2 linked regions of the Frankia casuarinae genome follow. Each later gene encodes a partner of the first gene's protein in a complex. Links are inferred from orthologs where the notes say so. Each region holds a gene or a part of one and is shown on either strand. Other genes may lie near its edges.

The links.
Region 2: the proteins of tsaD (region 1) and tsaB are in contact, whole or in part, in a solved structure (PDB 4WQ4), measured with the Escherichia coli proteins. The link is inferred for Frankia casuarinae from one-to-one orthologs.

The regions. Positions count from the first base shown.
Region 1 is NC_007777.1:3,141,468-3,144,719, forward strand. What follows is about bases 224-3,161. They hold tsaD (tRNA (adenosine(37)-N6)-threonylcarbamoyltransferase complex transferase subunit TsaD), read left to right. Parts: upstream 224-1,126; coding sequence 1,127-2,197; downstream 2,198-3,161. Other genes in these bases: FRANCCI3_RS13410 (peptide deformylase), read right to left, coding at 224-479; FRANCCI3_RS13415 (Fur family transcriptional regulator), read left to right, coding at 504-1,025; ureG (urease accessory protein UreG), read left to right, coding at 2,234-2,983; FRANCCI3_RS13430 (cytochrome P450), read left to right, coding at 3,009-3,161. In the rest of the region: more of FRANCCI3_RS13410, read right to left, coding at 1-223; more of FRANCCI3_RS13430, read left to right, coding at 3,162-3,252.
Region 2 is NC_007777.1:710,696-713,910, reverse strand. What follows is about bases 315-3,215. They hold tsaB (tRNA (adenosine(37)-N6)-threonylcarbamoyltransferase complex dimerization subunit type 1 TsaB), read right to left. Parts: upstream 2,197-3,215; coding sequence 1,432-2,196; downstream 315-1,431. Other genes in these bases: FRANCCI3_RS03135 (alpha/beta fold hydrolase), read right to left, coding at 2,779-3,215; tsaE (tRNA (adenosine(37)-N6)-threonylcarbamoyltransferase complex ATPase subunit type 1 TsaE), read right to left, coding at 2,309-2,782; rimI (ribosomal protein S18-alanine N-acetyltransferase), read right to left, coding at 848-1,435; FRANCCI3_RS03155 (FMN-dependent NADH-azoreductase), read left to right, coding at 315-730. In the rest of the region: more of FRANCCI3_RS03155, read left to right, coding at 95-314. UniProt on the Escherichia coli protein: Required for the formation of a threonylcarbamoyl group on adenosine at position 37 (t(6)A37) in tRNAs that read codons beginning with adenine.

The sequences.
Region 1 (3,252 bases):
TGCCCCGTAACGTCCACCCCGCGGACCCGCGCGGCCAGCGCCCGCGTGGTCGGGAAGTGCAGCCCCGGGACGGACAGGCATCCCTCCGGGCCGTGCTGCTGGGTCTCCCCGGACCGCTGGGTCTCCCCGGACCGCTGGGTCTCCCCGGACCGCTGGGTCTCCCCGGACCGCTGGATCCCGCCAGGCCGCTGGGTCTCCCCGGGCCGCCCCGGGTCCGGGCCGAGTTCCAGCACCGGGTTCACCACCACCCGCGGCACCCGTGGTACCGACTCGTCACGCGGGTCGTAGTCGACGTCGAAGACGAACAGGCGCAGCCCGACCCCGATCTGCGGGGCGGCAAGCCCCACCCCGGGCGCGTCGTACATGGTGTCGATCATGTCGGTGACCAGCCGACCGAGCGCAGTGTCGAACTCCGTGACCAGCGTGGTCGGAGTGCGCAGAACGGGATCACCAACGGTGCGGATCGGGAGCACGGTCATGCGGGATACTGTGCCACGTGAATCGTGAAGGACACCTGGATCGTGAAGGACAGTCAGACGGATCGTGACGGCCGGCGTGGCGATCCGTCCGCCGCCGGGATCGCCGCGTTGCGCGCCCGCGGGGAGCGGGTTACCCCGGCCCGCCGGGCGGTGCTCCAGGTACTCGCCGGCACGAGCGAGCACCTGTCCGTTGACGACGTCTTCGCCCGGGCGGAGACGATCGTCCCGGGCATGCACCGCACCACCGTCTATCGCGCGGTGGAGACCCTCGGCGACCTCGGCCTGGTCACCCACGTCCACCCCGACCACGGGCCGGCCGTCTACCACCTGGCGGCGGCCCTCACCGGCGGCGCCCACCTGCACGTCCGGTGCCGCTCCTGCGGCACGATCCTCGACGTGCCCGCGGACCTGCTCGACGACGTCGCGCGTCGGCTCGCCACCACCGTCGGGTTCACCCTGCAGCCCGACCACGCCGCCCTTGCCGGTCGGTGCCGCGCCTGTTCGGTGACGTCCCCGTCCGTGGACGGGGACCTCGCACCCGCATGACGAGGGTCCGCACCCGCATGACGAGGGTCCGCGGCGGCGCGGCGAGGACCGCGCGCCGGCGTAATCTCGCAGGTACCGACTATCGCGAGGAGGCTGCGGGGATGCCGCCGGAGCAGGGCCCGGTCGTGCTGGGCATCGAGACGTCCTGCGACGAGACCGGGGTGGGGCTCGTCCGGAACGGCACGCTGCTGGGCGAGGCCCTGTCGACGAGCATGGACCAGCACGCCCGCTACGGCGGGGTGGTCCCCGAGATCGCCGCCCGGGCCCACGTGCAGGCGCTGGTGCCCTGCGTGCGCGCGGCGCTGTCCTCGGCGGGGCTGTTCGTGGCGGACATCGGCGCCGTCGCGGTCACCGCCGGCCCCGGCCTCGCCACCGCCCTGCACGTCGGGGTGGCCGCGGCGAAGGCGTACGCCACGGCGCTCGATGTTCCCCTCTACGGCGTGCACCATCTCGCCGGTCACCTCGCCGCGGACCTCGTCGACGGCGAACCGCTACCCGATCCCCTCATCGCCCTGATCGTCTCCGGCGGGCACACGTCGCTGCTGCGGGTGGGGGACCTCGCTCGCGACCCGATCACCCACCTCGGCGACACGCTTGACGACGCGGCCGGGGAGTGCTTCGACAAGGTCGCCCGGGTGCTCGGCCTGCCCTATCCGGGCGGTCCCGCGGTCGACCGAGCCGCGGTCGGCCACGATGCGACGGCGCTGGCCTTCCCCCGGCCGCTGACCGGCCGGGCGGACGCGCCCTACACCTTCTCGTTCTCGGGGCTGAAGACCGCCGTCGCCCGATGGGTCGAGTCGCATCCCGACTCCCCCGTACCGGCCGGCGATGTGATCGCATCCTTCCAGGAGGCAGTCGTCGACGTGCTCACCGCCAAGGCGGTCCGTGCCTGCCTCGACCACGGGATCGGTGACCTGCTCATCGTCGGCGGGGTCGCGGCGAACAGCCGGCTGCGGGCGCTGGCGGCCAGCCGCTGCGAGCAGACCGGCATCCGGCTGCGGATACCGGCCCGCCGGCGGTGCACGGACAACGGCGTGATGATCGCGGCGTTGGGTGACCTGCTCGTCCGCGCCGGCGCCGAGCCCTCCCCCGCCGAGCTCACCGCCATGCCGGGCGCGTTCCTCGAACGGGCCCAGCTCGGCACCGCGCTGCCGGCCCTGCACGCCGCGTGAGCACCGGCGGGCCCCTCGAACGGGAGAAGCGCGACGATGCACCTCGGACATGAGGAGTTCCAGAGAACTGACGGGCGGGCCAGCACGGGGCCAGCTGACGCGGGGCCAGCCGGCGCCGGGCGGGCGCCGCGGATCGGGGTCGGCGGCCCGGTGGGCAGCGGTAAGACGGCCCTGGTCGCCGCGCTGTGCCGGGCCCTGTCGTCGAGCCTGCGCATCGGGGTGGTGACGAACGACATCTACACCACCGAGGACGCCGACTTCCTGCGCCGGGCCGGCGTGCTCGATCCCGAGCGGATCCGCGCGGTCGAGACCGGCTGCTGCCCGCACACCGCGATTCGCGACGACATCACCGCGAACCTTGACATGGTCGAGGACCTGGAGGCCGACACCGGCCCCCTGGACCTGGTCCTCGTCGAGTCCGGTGGCGACAATCTCACCGCGACGTTCAGCTACGGGCTAATCGACCGGCAGATCTTCGTCGTCGACGTCGCCGGGGGCGACAAGGTGCCCCGCAAGGGCGGACCGGGGGTGACCGGCAGCGACCTGCTGGTCATCAACAAGACCGATCTGGCCCCCCTGGTGGGCGCCGACCTCGACGTCATGGCCCGGGACGCGACCGCGGCCCGCGGTGCCCGTCCGGTGGTGTTCACCTCGCTCACCGCCGACCCCACGGCCGCGGACGTGACCGCCTGGGTACGGGCCCAGCTCGCCGAACTGTCCCCGCGCGGCGGTTCCTACGATGCGTCCGATGCGTCTAATGCGTCGCAACCTTTAAATAGGATGTGAGAGCGTCATGGCGGTGAGGGGTTTCATGGCGGTGAGGGGTTCCAGGGGACCGGTGCCGGGCGACGGAGGTCCGCCCCTGGTGGGATACACCCTGCGCTACCTGCATGACCCTGCCCAGCACTGGCGGCAGCGCTACGACCGGTATGGCCCGGTGTCATGGGAGCGGACCTTCGGGCTGCGGGTGGTGAGCCTGCTCGGCCCGGACGCCACCGGCTTGGCGCTGCGCAACCATGAGCAGGCATTCGCGAACGGCCCGGGGCAGCAACGGA
Region 2 (3,215 bases), 2.4 Mb from region 1 along the record:
GACAATCTACTGTTAAGATGTTCCATGAATCCGATCTTCCCGTCAAAGAAGATCGATCATATTGATGATCGAATAATGATGGAGGGTTCCCCCGATGCCGCACCTGCTGCACGTCGACTCGAGCCTCGCCACCGAGAGCTCGACGTCCCGATCGATCGCCACCATCTTCGCCGAGGCCTGGCGCGAGGCGCACCCAGACGGGATCATCACCTATCGTGATCTGTCTGTCACCCCTCCTCCGCACCTGGACTGGGCGACCGTGTCGGCGAGGTTCACCCCGCCCGAGCAGCTCTCGGCGGAGCAAGCCGAGGCGGTCAAGAAAGGAGAGGAGCTGATCGCCGAGGTGGAGGCGGCAGACGAGTACCTGCTGTCGGTACCGATGTACAACTACGCGGTGCCGTCGACGTTCAAGGCGTGGATCGACCAGATCATCGTCATGGGACGCACGGTGCGGCAGGCTCCGGACGACAGCGCCCTCACCGGCAAGAAGGTGACGGTGGTCACCGCCCAGGGCGGGTCCTACGGGCCAGGCACACCCAAGGAGGGCTGGGATCACCAGCAGCCCTACGTGGCACACATCCTGGCGGCACTCGGCGCCACGGACATCGAGTTCATCCGCGTCGAGATGACGCTCGCCCCGGTGAATCCGGCGCTGGCCGAGTTCATCGACCTGTTCCAGCGCTCCAAGGCGGAGGCGGCGGCCGCGGCTCGGCTACGCGCCTCCGTCTGAGCCGTCCGCCCCACCCGTCGCGCGCCCGGCCGTAGACAGGCCGGGACGCCGGCGGGATACGAGGAGAGGACGGCTGGCCGGGCTGTACCGCCTGGTGACGGTGGGGTCAGGCGGGTGTCAGGGCTCGACCCGAGAGGTGATGAGCAACGTCGCCTCGACGCGGTCGAGCAGCTCCGCGTAACCAACGGTGTCGATCTTCCGGACCCGCATCACGTAGGCATCTCCACCGGAAGGCTGGTAGTAACCGCGGCGCAGCCCAATGTCGACAAAGCCAAGCCGGCTGTAGAGAGCACGGGCCGCCTGGTTGTCGGTGCGGACCTCCAGCCCACAGTTGCGGGCACCGGCCCGCCGGGCGTCGCGCAGCAAGGCGATCATCAGACGGGCGCCCACCCCCCGCCCGCGCATCCGGGGCACGACGCCGATCGTCTGGATGTAGGCGCCGTCCTCGGCGAGCGCCAGCCCCGCATAACCGACGATCGCGGACGTGTCGTGCGTCGGGACGCCCTGTGGACGCCACAGCGCCGTCAGGTACCGCCGCTGCTCGCCCTGCGCGAGTTCGGACCAGAACAGCTCGGCCGTCCACGGATCGATGTCGAATACCGTCTGCTCCAGCTCGGCGACCATCGCCACGTGCCACCAGCGCATCGGAGCCAGGAGCAGATCCGGCCCATCCGGACCGGCGGGGTGTGGTCGCGGCTGCGTCAAACCGTGACCGGCTTCGGTGTGTGCGGTTCGGCCGCGTCCGGCCGCCGCAGGTAGAGCGGGACGAGGGGCTGGGGAGCGCGCCCGGCCAGCACGTCGGCCCCGGCGAGACCGACGAGCAGCTCTGGCCGGGGATAGCCGTCGTCCGGCTGACCTGCGCCGGGCGCGGGCACCTCCCCGGCGGTGGCACCGGCCGTGGTACCGGCGAGTTCGGCGAAGATCTCCGGGTAGAGCACCGTTCCCGGGCCGACGACGCGGTCGACACCGAGGCCGCGCAGGAACCGGACGACGTCGGCCGGACGGCCAACGGCCGGATCGCCGACCCGCACCCCGTCGCGGTAACAGGCCCAGAAGACCTCGCGCCGACGGGCATCCGTCACGACGGCGACGGAGCCGCCGGTGGCGGCACCGATGGCATCCAGCGAGCACACCCCGTGCACCGGCACGCCTAGTGCGTCGGCGAAGGCGGCGGCGGTCACCATCCCGACCCGCAAACTGGTGAACGGCCCGGGACCGGCGCCCACGACCACGGCGTCGAGATCGGTAGGGCGGGCACCCCCCTCGGCGAGCACCGCGCGCATCGACGGCGCCAGCAGCTCCCCGTGGCGGCGGGCGTCGACGGTGACCATGACCGCTCGCGGCCACACGTGCACCCCGGGCGCGGCGCGCTCACCACCCGTCCCACTCACCGGCCGCGCGGGGTCGGACGACGTCAGCTCGGCGAGCGCAACCGAGCACGCTGCCGTGGATGTGTCAAGAGCCATCACCAGCACTCGTCCAGACTACGGATCGCCTCGCCGACCACGGCGGGCACCCACCCCACCACCACGATGCCACCGATGTCACGCCGCGCGCGGCGGGTCGATGCGGGGAGTCTCAACTCACCGGCGCACGTGCGCGCAGCCGTTCGATCCAGCTGGCCCCGGACGGGACGAGGCGGACTATCCGAGTCTCCCCGACCTCGTCGGCACGTGGCCGGGAGATCACGATCTCCAGATGATCCTGCGTGAGACGTTCCGCGAGACCGGCACCCCACTCGACCACGGTGACCGAGGTGTCGACGTCGGCGTCGAGGTCGAGATCGTCGACCTCGACGACCCCACCGAGCCGGTAGGCGTCCACGTGCACGAGGGGAATCCGCCCGTCCGGGTAGATCCGGGCAAGCACGAACGTCGGCGAGGTGACCGTTTCCCGCACGCCCAGCCCGGCCGCGATCCCCTGGGCCAGAACCGTCTTGCCCGCGCCGAGCGGGCCGGAGAGCACGAGCAGGTCCCCGGGCCGCAGCAGGGTAGCCAACCAGGCCCCGAACTCCCGCATGCGCTCCGCCGTGGACACCTCGACCGTGTTCATGCGCCTTCCGTCGTCGCCTCGCTCCGGGGCCCGCGTGGGGAGACGGAGAATGTCTCGGACCGCGCCGACCGACCGGTCCGTCCCGACCCCGACCGACCGGTCCGTCCCGACCGACCTGTCTGTGCCGGCGCCGACCGACCTGTCTGTGCCGGCGCCGACCGGCCTGTCTGTGCCGACCCCGACCGCGGGCGCGGCATGGCGCGTGGCGCCGTCGCCTGCCGCGCAATCTCCCGGATTGCGGCGTTCACCACGTCCGGGCGTTCCAGCATGATGGCGTGCCCGGCGCCCTCCTCGACGATGAGCTCCGCCCGGGGCAACGCCTCCGCCAGGGTACGGCTGTGGGCGAGCGGGGTCATCAGGTCAACGTCCCCGACGATGAGCACGGTCGGGATCTCCGCCAGTCGCTCGGCCGCCGCGAGCCGATCGTGGTCGA